Regions from separate parts of the Streptomyces sp. NPDC052721 genome, predicted to be linked through region 1. Evidence: riboswitches for the same ligand, from Rfam matches in the RefSeq annotation. Region 1 holds a riboswitch; each other region holds the start of a gene.

Region 1 (4,212 bases):
GCCAGCGCCAGGAAGGCGCTGCCCGCGACGACGGTCGGCAGCACGAACGGGACGGTGACGACTGCGCGCAGCAGCTGCTTGCCCGGGAAGTCGAGGCGGGCGAAGACGTAGCCTGCGGGCAGGGCGAGCAGCAGGGTGAGCGCGGTGGAGGCGAGCGCCTGCCAGGTGGTGAACCACAGCACGTGCCGGATGTCCGGCTGGGTGACGACGTCCGCGATCCGCCCGAGGTGCCAGGCGCCGTCCGTCTTCAGCCCGCGCGCGACGATCGCGGTGACGGGCCAGGCGAAGAACAGCGCGAAGAACGCGACGGGCAGGGCCATGAGGCCGAGCCGCGCCGCGTTCCCCCTACGGCGCTTGCGGGTCGCTACTTCAGTACGAGCGAGGTCCACGACTTGACCCACTGATCACGGTTGGCGGCGATCTTGCCGGGGGCCATGGTCTCGGGGTCCTTGGCGGCCGGCCCGTACTCGGTGAACTCGGCGGGGACCTCGGCGCCCTGCAGCACCGGGTAGACGAACATGTTCAGCGGCATGTCCTCCTGGAACTCCTTGGAGACCAGGAAGTCGATGAAGGCCTTGGCGCCCTTGGGGTTCTTCGCGTTGCTCAGCAGCCCGGCGAACTCGGTCTGCCGGAAGCAGGTGCCGGTCGCGACGCCGGTCGGGGCGGTGGCGGGCCGCTTCTTGGCGTAGATCACCTCGGCGGGCGGCGAGGAGGCGTACGACACCACGAGCGGCCGGTCGCCGCCCGCCTTCTTCCCCTGCGACGAGCCCGAGAACTCCTCGTAGTAGGCCTGGTCCCAGCCGTCGACGACCTTCACGCCGTTGGCCTTGAGCTTCTTCCAGTAGTCCTGCCATCCCCCGTCGCCGAACTGCGCGGCGCTGCCGAGCAGGAAGCCGAGACCGGGCGAGGACGTGGCGGCGTTCTCCGTGACCAGGAGGTTCTTGTACTGCGGCTTGGCCAGGTCGGCGAAGGACTGCGGCGGGGTCAGCCTGTGCTCGCTGAAGTACGCCTTGTCGTAGTTGACGCAGATGTCGCCGTAGTCGATCGGCGTGACCCGGTGCTTGTCCTTGTCGAGCTGGTAGGCGGCGCCGACCTTGTCCAGGCCCTTGGCGGTGTACGGCTGGAAGAGGCCGTTGTCGAGGGCGCGGGAGAGCAGGGTGTTGTCGACGCCGAAGAAGACGTCGCCCTGCGGGTTGTCCTTGGTCAGGATCGCCTTGTTGACGGCCTGCCCGGCGTCGCCGTCCTCGAGGACCCTGACCTTGTACCCGGACTGCTTCTCGAAGTCCTTGAGGACCTTCTTCGAGACGGCCCACGAGTTGTGGCTGACCAGGGTGACCGTCTTGGAGTCCGTGCCGCTCTTCGTGTCCGTCGAGCCGCACGCCGACAGTGTGATCAGGCCGAGCCCGACCGCGACGGCCACGAGGGTCTTGTTGTGCACTGGATGTCCTCCTGGAGTTGGCCAGGAAGAGACGCGGCCCTGCCCGGGCTCCGCTGGGGAGGCCCGGGCAGGGCGCAACAGCTTGAGTGATGACCGAACTTCCTACCCAGAATGACCTGGGCGAGGTTCAGAGGGTCTGCGGCCCGGTTGCCGCACTCTCAGCGCTGTGGCGCTCCCCTGTCGGAATATGAAGATATGTGGACGGGGTCAGATTACCGCTCGGTGGCCGCGAGCTGACCGCAGGCCCCGTCGATCTCCTGTCCACGGGTGTCCCGGACGGTGACGGGCACGCCGTGCGCGGCGATGGCCTCCACGAACGCCTTCTCGTCCTCCGGCCGCGACGCGGTCCACTTCGACCCCGGCGTCGGGTTCAGGGGGATGAGGTTGACGTGCACGGGCCTGCCCTTCAGCAGCCGCCCGAGCCTGTCCCCCCGCCACGCCTGGTCGTTGATGTCGCGGATGAGCGCGTACTCGATGGACAGCCGGCGCCCGGACTTCTCGGTGTACTCGAAGCCGGCGTCCAGCACCTCGCGCACCTTCCACCGCGTGTTCACGGGGACCAGGGTGTCGCGCAGCTCGTCGTCGGGGGCGTGCAGGGAGATCGCGAGCCGGCACTTGAAGCCCTCGTCGGCGAACCGGTGGATGGCCGGCACGAGCCCGACGGTGGAGACGGTGATCCCGCGCTGCGAGAGACCGAGCCCGTCCGGGGCCGGGTCGGTGAGCGCCCGGATGGCGCCGACGACCCGCTTGTAGTTGGCGAGGGGCTCGCCCATCCCCATGAAGACGATGTTGGACAGCCGCGCGGGCCCACCGGGCACCTCCCCGTCCCGCAGCGCCCGCATCCCGTCCACGATCTGGTGGACGATCTCCGCGGTGGACAGGTTCCGGTCCAGCCCCGCCTGCCCGGTCGCGCAGAACGGGCAGTTCATACCGCACCCGGCCTGCGAGCTGATGCACATGGTGACCCGGTCCGGGTACCGCATGAGCACGGACTCGACCAGCGTCCCGTCGAACAGCCGCCACAGCGTCTTGCGCGTGGTCCCCTGGTCGGTGGACAGATGCCGGACGACGGTCATCAGCTCCGGGAACAGCGCTTCCTGGAGCTTGGCGCGGGAACCGGCGGGAATGTCGGTCCACTGCTCCGGATCGTGCGCGTACCGCGCGAAGTAGTGCTGCGAGAGCTGCTTGGCACGGAACGGCTTCTCACCGATCCCGGCCACCGCGTCCTTGCGCTCGGCGGGCGTGAGGTCGGCGAGATGCCGCGGCGGCTTCTTGGCTCCGCGCGGCGCGACGAAAGTGAGTTCTCCGGGCTTGGGCATGGTGGTTCCAGTGTCGCAGATCATCTCCGGGGCCCCAGGCCAGAGCGGGGTGGGGGTGGTCACCCGCGGGTGCCGGCTGTCAGCGTTGGTCGGCCTCGGACGGCCCAGGGACGGCCCAGGACTCAGTCAGCGTCCGACCGGCCGTGTGCAGGCAGCGGTGCCACCGCCCGTCACTCCAACTGCACGGGAGCGACCGGGAGCTGTTCCCTGTAGGGCCATGTGAAGGTGCGGTCGGGTTCGAGGTGGGCGTCCCCCCAGTGGATGGCATGGATGCCGTTTTCCGCGTCGGCCGTGAAGAACACACAGACCAACCTGGTGGAAGCTCCCAGTTCCTCGAACGCTTCGTGAAGCCCCAGGTACTCCTCGGTCGCCAAGTCCTCATCGACGTCGAACAGGCCTGCCGGGGGCTGCGGCCCGTGCGCCCGGAACAGCCGGTGCCGAGTGGGCGACGCATTGGCGGGCAATCGGGCTCGGTCCAGGGGCCTCGGCCTGTCCGCGTACCGGAACGGGAAGAGTGCGTGATTGTTGATCACCGCGTACTCGTACCCGCGCACGTCTCGCACGGCTTCCCCCAGCTCGCGCGCCGTCTGCGCCAGGTTCTCGCGCACCACCCCCGCAAGGGCGACGCCGTATGGACTCCGCTTCTTCAGCCCCGCAGCGAGGTGCGCGGCATGAGCCTTCCCGTGCGCCTTGGCCAGTTGCACCGGGACCGCAGCGGCAAGCGCGCCGGCATGCCGCCCAAACCGCTCGACGGCCCAGGCCGACGGCCCCACCGGATAGCCACCCAACACCGACATGCAGTGCTCCCCTCCCCCAGGTCCCGCCTCTGAACTGTGTGACACGCACACGAAGGGCGCACAAGGGGGCGATCCGGCCAGGGCGCGGCCGCGAACGCTCGTCTCTCAGAACAGCCACAACTGATCACGGGCGGCCGTGACCTGCGGCCGCGTTATCGATCAACGCCCTGACCTGCTGCTGAGCTGTCGGCAGCTGTCGACGTTGGTCATCGTTGAGCGCCCTTCCACGGCCCGAGGAGGGCCCGGGAGGGCGCTCAGGCTTGTGAGCGTTACGGTGCCTGGGCAACCGCGAGATCTGACGGTTCCTACTGAGCGCCCTGAACCTCGATCAACAGACGGTGATCAGAAGTACACTGAGTGCCGCGAATGTGGGTTGGGAGGGGGCACACATATGTGGCATTGCGCTTGGACGGAGTCTGATGTCTGAGACGGCAGACTCCCAGCAGTCCCAAAGGGGCGCTGCTGGAACGACTGATCAGTCAGTAGCGGGGCAGGGCGATAGGAGCACATCAGATGATGCTGTTTCGCTGCCCATTTCAGGCGCTACGGCTAACGCGGTTCGCTCGCTGAGTACTCGAGAAGAAGCCCTCAGTAAAGTGATGCACTGGCTGTTCTTCGGTGTCATCTTTGCGGTAATGCCGATTCTTGCGGGAATGCT
Region 2 (4,212 bases), on a different contig from region 1:
GCTCGTCGGCTACATCCTGAAGATGCTCGACCCCGGCCAGACCTTCGCCCGGACCATGCTCACCGCCGGCTGGGTGTTCGGCGCCATCACCGCGGCGACGATCCTCGTCGCCGCGGTCGGACTGCTGCTCACCGCCCTGCGCAACAGCACCGCTGCGGACGACCGGGCACGGGACGCGGCCCACGAGGAGCTGGCCAGGGCCAAGGAGGCCTGGCGGGACGCCCTGCTGGAGCGCGGCGTCCTGCCCTTCCTCCGGGAGGCACTCGCCGATCCCGGCACGACCGCCGGGAAACCCCAGACACCACCCGCACCAACCGGCCGGATACCCCGCCTCGGCTACGACCGCCCCGGCTTCAGCAGCCCCGACGACGGCACCGCGACCGGCCGCCCGAGCTTCAGCAGTCCCGACTACACGAGCCCGGACTTCGGCGGCCCCGAGCACCAGCCCGAGTGACCCGAGCGGCCCACCGGTGTGCTGCCATCACCCCGGCCGGCCACGAGCCTTACCGCCCCGCCGCACCAGCCGACCGTCGCGGGGCCGGCCGGCGCGGCGACTTCAGCGTGTGGCGCTCAGTCGGCGATCGGCAGGTACACCCGGTTGCCGGCGGCCGCGAACTCCTTCGACTTCTGTGCCATGCCCTCCTCGATCTCGGTCCGGCTGCCACCGTGCTCACGCCGGATGTCCTGCGAGATCTTCATGCTGCAGAACTTCGGGCCGCACATCGAGCAGAAGTGGGCCGTCTTGGCAGGCTCGGCCGGCAGGGTCTCGTCGTGGAACTCCCGTGCCGTGTCCGGGTCCAGCGCGAGGTTGAACTGGTCCTCCCACCGGAACTCGAAGCGGGCGTCGGACAGTGCGTCGTCCCACTCCTGCGCGCCGGGATGCCCCTTGGCGAGGTCCGCCGCGTGTGCGGCGATCTTGTAGGTGATGACGCCGGTCTTGACGTCGTCCCGGTTGGGCAGGCCCAGGTGCTCCTTGGGCGTGACGTAGCAGAGCATCGCCGTGCCCCACCAGGCGATCATCGCGGCGCCGATGCCGGAGGTGATGTGGTCGTACGCCGGCGCGACGTCCGTGGTCAGCGGGCCGAGCGTATAGAACGGGGCTTCATCGCAGATCTCCTGCTGAAGGTCGATGTTCTCCTTGATCTTGTGCATCGGGACGTGTCCCGGACCCTCGATCATGGTCTGTACGTGGAAACGCTTGGCGATCCGGTTGAGTTCCCCGAGCGTCCTCAACTCCGCGAACTGCGCCTCGTCGTTGGCGTCCGCGATCGAACCCGGCCGCAGGCCGTCGCCCAGCGAGTACGTGACGTCATAGGCGGCGAGGATCTCGCACAGCTCCTCGAAGTTCTCGTACAGGAACGATTCCTTGTGGTGCGCCAGGCACCACGCGGCCATGATCGAACCGCCGCGCGAGACGATGCCGGTCTTGCGGTTGGCGGTGAGCGGGACATACGGCAGCCGGACGCCTGCGTGGACCGTCATGTAGTCCACGCCCTGCTCGGCCTGCTCGATGACGGTGTCCTTGTAGATCTCCCAGGTCAGTTCCTCGGCCTTGCCGTCGACCTTCTCCAGGGCCTGGTAGAGCGGCACGGTGCCGATGGGGACGGGGGAGTTGCGCAGCACCCACTCGCGCGTGGTGTGGATGTTGCGGCCGGTGGACAGGTCCATGACCGTGTCGGCGCCCCAGCGGGTCGCCCAGGTCATCTTCTCGACCTCCTCCTCGATGGAGGACGTCACCGCGGAGTTGCCGATGTTGGCGTTCACCTTCACCAGGAACCGCTTGCCGATGATCATCGGCTCGATCTCCGGGTGGTTGACGTTGGCCGGCAGCACGGCCCGGCCCGCCGCGATCTCCTCGCGGACCACCTCGGGCGAGACGTTCTCCCGGAGGGCCACGAACTCCATCTCCGGCGTGATCTCGCCACGGCGGGCGTACGCGAGCTGGGTCACCGCCTGGCCGCTGCGACCCCGCCGCGGCTGACGCGGGCGTCCGGGGAAGACCGCGTCCAGGTTCCGCAGCCCGCCGCGCGGCGAGGTGTGCTTGATCCCGTCGTCCTCGGGACGGACCGGACGGCCCGCGTACTCCTCGGTGTCGCCGCGGGCGATGATCCAGTTCTCCCGCAGCGGCGGCAGGCCACGGCGGACGTCCGTGTCGACGAGTGGATCGGTGTACGGGCCTGACGTGTCGTACAGCGTGACCGACTGCCCGTTCGTGAGGTGCACCTGACGGACCGGCACACGCAGGTCGGGGCGCGAGCCCTCGACGTACGCCTTGTGCCAGCCGATGGACTTCCCGGCCTCCTGGGACTTCTCGTCCTGGACGGAGGCAGGCGTGCGTGCGTCCTTGTTGGCCATGAGACCTACTCCCTACGCCGGCATTACCCGGTAACAGGTTCGGCGGTCGACGCAGCGGTTTCCGTCTGCCGACATTTCCTGTGGAACACCTCTTGTTCCACGTGAAACATCGCGTGTACGGAGGTCAGCGCCCTCTCAGCCCGGTGCTCCGAGCTCCCGCGTGTGCAAAGGTGCCTCCACGCTAGCGTCATGTGTGGCGCGGTGAACAGTGGGCCCCCGCCGTTCTTGCGATGATCGGGCGGTGACCAGGATGGAGCAGTACCCCTACCAGCCGCCCGAGCCGCCCCGCCGAGACGGCCCGGAACAGGGCGACGGACACGGCCACGGTCCACGCGGCCACGGTCACTCACAAGGCAGTGGCCACTCGCACGGCCACAGCCACGGCCCCGCCGCGCCCGTCTCCCAGCACCTGCGCAAGGTCATCGCGGCGATCCTGGTCCCCTTCACCGCGGCGGTCCTGGTCGGCCTCGTGGTGCTCTGGCCCGGGCAAGCCCCCTCCCACAAGCGCACCGGCGTCGGCTTCGACCGGCAGACCCAGCAGGCCACGGTCACCCGGGTCGTCGAGGTCAGCTGCAAGTCGGTGAACGCGTCCGGCAGCACACCGACCGGCGACATCTCCACCGCCGAGGGCACGTCCGCGGAGGCGGAGGCCAACGGAACCTGCAAGAAGGCCACCATCCGGGTCGACACGGGCAAGGACGAGGGCCGTACCTTCACGGAGATCGTGCAGCCGGATCAGTCGCGGCAACTGCACCAGGGCGAGAAGGTCGTGGTCGCCTACGAGCCCTCGGCCCCCAAGGACCTGCAGTACTCGGTCACCGATGTGAACCGGAAGTTCCCCATGGCCCTGCTCGCGGGGATCTTCGCGGTGGCCGTCGTGGTGGTGGGCCGGCTGCGCGGTGTCATGGCGCTGGTCGCACTGGCCGTGAGTTTCCTCGTGCTGACGCTGTTCATCCTGCCGGCGATCCTGGAGGGGGCGAACCCGCTGCTGGTGGCCGTGGTGGGGTCGAGTGCCATCATGCTGATCGCCCTGTACATGTGCCATGGTCTGTCGGCGCGTACGTCGGTGGCCGTGCTCGGCACGCTGATCTCGCTCTCGCTGATCGGCGTGCTCGGCTCACTGTTCATCGGCTGGGCCGCGCTGACCGGCAACACGGACGACAACACCGGCCTGATCCACGGCCTGTATCCGTCGATCGACATGAGTGGCCTGCTGCTGGCCGGCGTCATCATCGGTTCGCTCGGCGTCCTGGACGACGTGACGGTGACACAGACCTCGGCCGTCTGGGAGCTGCACGAGGCCAACCCGTCGATGGGCTGGCGCGGGCTGTACCGGGCGGGCATCCGCATCGGCCGGGACCATATCGCGTCCGTGGTCAACACCCTCGTGCTCGCCTACGCCGGTGCCGCACTCCCGTTGCTGCTGCTGTTCTCCATCGCTCAGAGCAGCGTAGGCACCGTGGCCAACAGCGAGCTGGTGGCCGAGGAGATCGTGCGCACGCTGGTGGGCTCGATCGGTCTGGTCGCCTCGGTCCCGGTCACCACCGCGCTGGCCGCGCTCGTCGTGTCGGCCGACCGGCCCGGACCCGATGCCCCGGCGCCCGCCGGGGCACAGCTCGCACCGGCACGCGGCGGCCGGGGCCGACGCCGGAAGCGGTGACGCACGAGGGCTGACCGCCGGAAGCGGTCAGCCCCGCGGTGAGGTGGGCATCGCGGAGAGGAGGGCCCGCCGGAACGGGCCCCCGCCGCAGAAGCGTTCCTGCACCGTCCGGCGCGGCCACGGCGGATCACCCCGCCACCCTTGCCGTAACGCTTCAGCCGGCGCTCTGTTCCTCGGCCAGGATGCGGTCCAGGGCC
Region 3 (4,212 bases), on a different contig from region 1:
GCAGCGGCGGCCTCGGCCTCGGCGTGCGTGGAGCGGCCGATCAGCACCCGGTCGCCGAGAATCGCTCGGGCCGCGGGAACCGGGAGGTCGCCCTGGCCGAGGTGGAGCACGTCGGCGCGGGCGGCGTGGGCGACGTCGGCCCGGTCGTTGACCGCGAGCAGCTTGCCGTGCCGGGCGCACGCGTCGGCGAAGACCTCCAGGTGCTCCAGCTCCTCGGCGGCCTCCATGCCCTTGTCGCGCAGCTGCACGATGTCGACACCGCCGGCCAGGACCGCGTCCAGGAACTCGGGCAGGTCGCCCTGGCGCTCGCGGGCGTCCGTGCAGAGGTACAGGCGGGCGTCGGCGAGCGCGGCGCGGGCGGTGTCGGACATGCGTGGGTCCCCCCGTGGTCGGTGGTGCGCGGTGGCGTACGGGCGTCCGGCCCGCACGCCACCTGCCTGCTGCGGATCGGCTCAGACGGCGAGCGCCTGGGCGCGGCGCTTCACCTCCGTGCCGCGATTCTCGCTCAGGGCCTGCGCGGGGGTGCCGGGGAGGGTCGGGTCGGGGGTGAAGAGCCACTCGATCATCTCTTCGACCGTGAAGCCGTCGTCCCGCAGGAGCGTCAGGGTCCCGGACAGGCCCTTGACGACCTTGTCCCCGTCGATGAAGGCGGCGGGGACGTGCAGCGCCCTGTTCTCACCACGGCGTACGGCGATGAGCTGGCCCTCCTTGACCAGCTGCCGGACACGCGTCACCTCGACACCGAGCATGTCGGCGATGTCGGGCAGGGTGAGCCAGGCGGGGACGAGAGCATCGATCTTTGCGTCAATCTCGGTCACGCTTCCTAGCCTGCCATCCCCCACTGACAGTCGGAAGTCAGGCAGGTCCAGGCGGGGAGGGTGTGCTACTCGGCCGTGGCGTTCTTCAGTGGCCGCGCCGGGTCGGTCAGCGCCCCGGGATCCATCCGCCGGCCCGCCTCGATCAGGCGGCGGCCCTGGGCCAGGTCGCGGGGGCGGCCGACGGCCAGGAGGGCCACCAGGCGGTTCTCGCGGAGCCAGCAGACCGTCCAGGAGGGGCCTGCCGGGTCGCCGCGCCAGACCAGGCGGTCGGCCGCGGCGTGGTGGCCGGCGTACTGGACGAAGCGGCCGAACTGCTCGGACCAGAAGTACGGCACCGGGTCGTAGACCGCCGGGGTCTCGCCGAGGATGTTCGCGGCGACCGTGCGCGGACCCTGCAGGGCGTTGTCCCAGTGGTGGACGAGGAGCCGTTCGCCGTACCGGGCCGACGGGAAGGAGGCGCAGTCGCCGACCGCGTACACGTCCGGCACGGAGGTGCGCAGACGGTCGTCGGTGCGGACCTCGCCGTGTACGCCCAGCTCGATGCCGGAGCCGGCCAGCCAGCCGGTGGCGGGGCGGGCACCGATGCCGACGACGACGGCGCCCGCGGGCAGCCGGGTGCCGTCGGCCAGCACCACCTCGCCGGGCTCGACGCGCTCCACGCGCGCGTGGGTGCGCAGCTCCGCGCCGGCCTCGGCGTACCAGGCGGCCATGGGCGCGGCGACCTCGGCGGGCAGGGCGCCGGCGAGCGGCTGGCCGGCGGCCTCCACGACGGTCACCGCGCAGCCGGCCTCGCGGGCGGCGGTGGCGAACTCGGCGCCGATCCAGCCGGCGCCCACGACCACGATGTCGTGCTGCCGGGCGAGCACGGGGCGCAGCCGTTCGGCGTCGTCCAGGGTGCGCAGCAGATGCACGCCGGGCACGCCCTCGGCGCCGGGCAGCCGGACCGGTTCGGCGCCGGTGGCGAGGACCAGGACGTCGTACGGCACCGGGCCCGTCTCGGTGTCCAGCTCGTGCTCGGCGGGGCGCACGCCGTACACCTCGCAGCCGAGCCGCAGCCCGACCCCGAGGGACTCGAAGTCCACCTCGAAGGCGGAGTCCTCGGCCTTGCCGAGCAGCACCGCCTTCGACAGCGGCGGCCGGTCGTACGGCTGGTGCGGCTCGGCGCCGATGATGGTCACTTCGCCCCGGAAACCCTGCTCCCGCAGGGCGACCGCGGTCTGCACCCCGGCCATGCCCGCGCCGACGACGACCACGCGCCGCCCCGGTGCCGTGCCCTCTTGCGCTGTCTGCTCGCTCACCCGATCACCATAGACAATTGACGATCCGTCAGTCAGGGGGCGTGCTCGGTGACCTGCTCCACCACGCTCGTACCGGAGCCGGCCTGGGACTCCCACTCCCAGGTCTCGTCCAGGCGCACCCGCCCGTCCGGCAGCTCGACGACCGTGGACACGCAGTGCCCCGAGGAGGTCGTCCCGTCGGTCTTGAGCTGCACGTACCGGAAGTCCAGCCGGTCGCCCTCGCGGGTGCCGACCAGATGGCCGCGCACGACGTCACCGCCCGCGTACTCGGCCCAGATCTCGCCGTCCTTCTCGTGGTACGCGAACCGCGTGCGGGTACCCACCTGACCTGGGGCTTGGTCCGCCACGGGGGCGAGGATCAGTCCGTCGAGCGACCGGGCCATGGAACGGGGCTCCCTTACGGGTGAGGAGGGCGGCGGGCTAGGGTTGCCACCGTACAAGCACTCGCGGGAGCCCGGACGCACCGGGCTGAGAGGGAGGCTGGCGGCCTCCGACCGTACGAACCTGATCCGGGTCATGCCGGCGAAGGGAGGGGCTGGACGCCCATGTCGTCACGTACGTCCGACGTCCTCGTCATCGGGGGCGGAGTCATCGGCCTGGTCACGGCCTGGCGCGCGGCGCAGCGCGGGCTCGCCACGGCCGTCGTGGACCCCGAACCCGGCGGCGGGGCCGCGCGGGTCGCGGCCGGGATGCTGGCCGCGGTCACCGAACTGCACTACGGCGAGGAGACCCTGCTCGCCCTGAACCTGGAATCGGCCCGCCGCTACCCCGCCTTCGCGGCCGAGCTGACCGAACTGACCGGCCGTGACCTCGGCTACCGCCGCTGCGGCACCCTCGCCGTCGCCCTGGACGCCGACGACCGTGCCCACCTGCGCGAACTGCACGCGCTCCAGCAGCGTTCGGGCCTCGCCTCGGAGTGGCTGTCGGGGCGGGAGTGCCGGCGCCTGGAGCCGATGCTGGCGCCGGGGGTGCGGGGCGGGCTGCGGGTCGACGGCGACCACCAGATCGACCCGCGCCGGCTGGCGGCGGCCCTGGTGGCCGCGTGCGAGCGGGCCGGTGTGGTGTTCCACCGGGCGTGGGCGCAGCGGCTGGACGTGGTACGGGACCGGGCCACCGGGGTCACCACGGCGGACGGCGCCGCTCTGCGCGCGGACCAGGTGGTGCTCGCGGCCGGCAGCCTGAGCGGGCGTCTCGCGGGGGTGCCGGACGAGCTGCTGCCCGCGGTGCGGCCGGTGAAGGGGCAGGTGCTGCGGCTGACCGTGCCGCGCCGGTACGCGCCGTTCCTCAGCCGGACCGTGCGGGCCGTGGTGCGGGGCAGCCAGGTCTATCTGGTGCCCCGGGAGAACGGCGAACTGGTCGTCGGCGCCACCAGCGAGGAGCTGGGCTGGGACACGACGGTCACCGCCGGGGGCGTGTACGAACTGCTGCGCGACGCGCACGAGCTGGTGCCCGGCATCACCGAGCTGCCGCTCACCGAGACCCGGGCCGGGCTGCGCCCCGGCTCCCCGGACAACGCGCCGCTGCTCGGCCCGTCCGGGCTGGCCGGGCTGCTGCTGGCCACCGGGCACTACCGCAACGGCGTGCTGCTCACGCCGGTCACCGGGGACGTGCTGGCGCACGCCCTGGTCACCGGTGAGCTTCCCGAGGAGGCCCGTCCGTTCACGCCGCGGCGCTTCGGCACCGCGCCCGGGGAAGACACCGCGCCCATGGAGACGATGGAAGAGCTGGAGCAGCCCGCATGAACGGCCCGGTCATGATTTCCGTCAACGGGGAGCGCCGGGAGATCGCCCCGGGCACCGCCCTCGACACCCTCGTGCGGACCCTCACCGCCGCCCCGCGCGGGGTGGCCGCCGCCGTCAACGAGACCGTCGTCCCGCGCGCGCAGTGGGCGACGACCGCCCTCGCCGACGGCGACCGGGTCGAAGTCCTCACCGCCGTGCAGGGAGGCTGAGCCATGGCCGACGATCCCCTGGTCCTCGGTGACCTGACCTTCTCCTCCCGGCTGATCATGGGCACGGGCGGGGCGCCGAGCCTGGACGTGCTGGAGCGGGCGCTGGTCGCCTCCGGTACGGAACTCACCACGGTCGCGATGCGCC

Evidence for each region. Region 1 has a riboswitch for thiamine pyrophosphate ahead of AB0L21_RS37445 (thiamine ABC transporter substrate-binding protein). Riboswitches for the same ligand answer to the same signal wherever they lie in the genome.
Region 2: linked by a shared signal. The riboswitch ahead of thiC (phosphomethylpyrimidine synthase ThiC) and the one ahead of AB0L21_RS37445 (thiamine ABC transporter substrate-binding protein) in region 1 are both predicted to bind thiamine pyrophosphate.
Region 3: linked by a shared signal. The riboswitch ahead of thiO (glycine oxidase ThiO) and the one ahead of AB0L21_RS37445 (thiamine ABC transporter substrate-binding protein) in region 1 are both predicted to bind thiamine pyrophosphate.

What each region holds. Positions count from the first base shown of each region.
Region 1 is NZ_JBFATL010000066.1:22,189-26,400, forward strand. Features, by position in the region: gene AB0L21_RS37440 (iron ABC transporter permease) at 1-320, opposite strand, end outside; gene AB0L21_RS37445 (thiamine ABC transporter substrate-binding protein) at 365-1,438, opposite strand; TPP riboswitch at 1,520-1,627, opposite strand; gene rlmN (23S rRNA (adenine(2503)-C(2))-methyltransferase RlmN) at 1,651-2,757, opposite strand; gene AB0L21_RS37455 (hypothetical protein) at 2,928-3,554, opposite strand; gene AB0L21_RS37460 (hypothetical protein) at 3,974-4,212, shown strand, end outside.
Region 2 is NZ_JBFATL010000006.1:170,197-174,408, reverse strand. Features, by position in the region: gene AB0L21_RS08900 (hypothetical protein) at 1-454, shown strand, start outside; gene thiC (phosphomethylpyrimidine synthase ThiC) at 571-2,355, opposite strand; TPP riboswitch at 2,348-2,525, opposite strand; gene AB0L21_RS08890 (YibE/F family protein) at 2,597-4,015, shown strand; gene AB0L21_RS08885 (SsgA family sporulation/cell division regulator) at 4,170-4,212, opposite strand, start outside.
Region 3 is NZ_JBFATL010000001.1:45,425-49,636, reverse strand. Features, by position in the region: gene thiE (thiamine phosphate synthase) at 1-371, opposite strand, end outside; gene AB0L21_RS00245 (Rv2175c family DNA-binding protein) at 453-818, opposite strand; gene AB0L21_RS00240 (FAD-dependent oxidoreductase) at 884-2,116, opposite strand; gene AB0L21_RS00235 (hypothetical protein) at 2,149-2,499, opposite strand; TPP riboswitch at 2,553-2,664, shown strand; gene thiO (glycine oxidase ThiO) at 2,662-3,858, shown strand; gene thiS (sulfur carrier protein ThiS) at 3,855-4,067, shown strand; gene AB0L21_RS00220 (thiazole synthase) at 4,071-4,212, shown strand, end outside.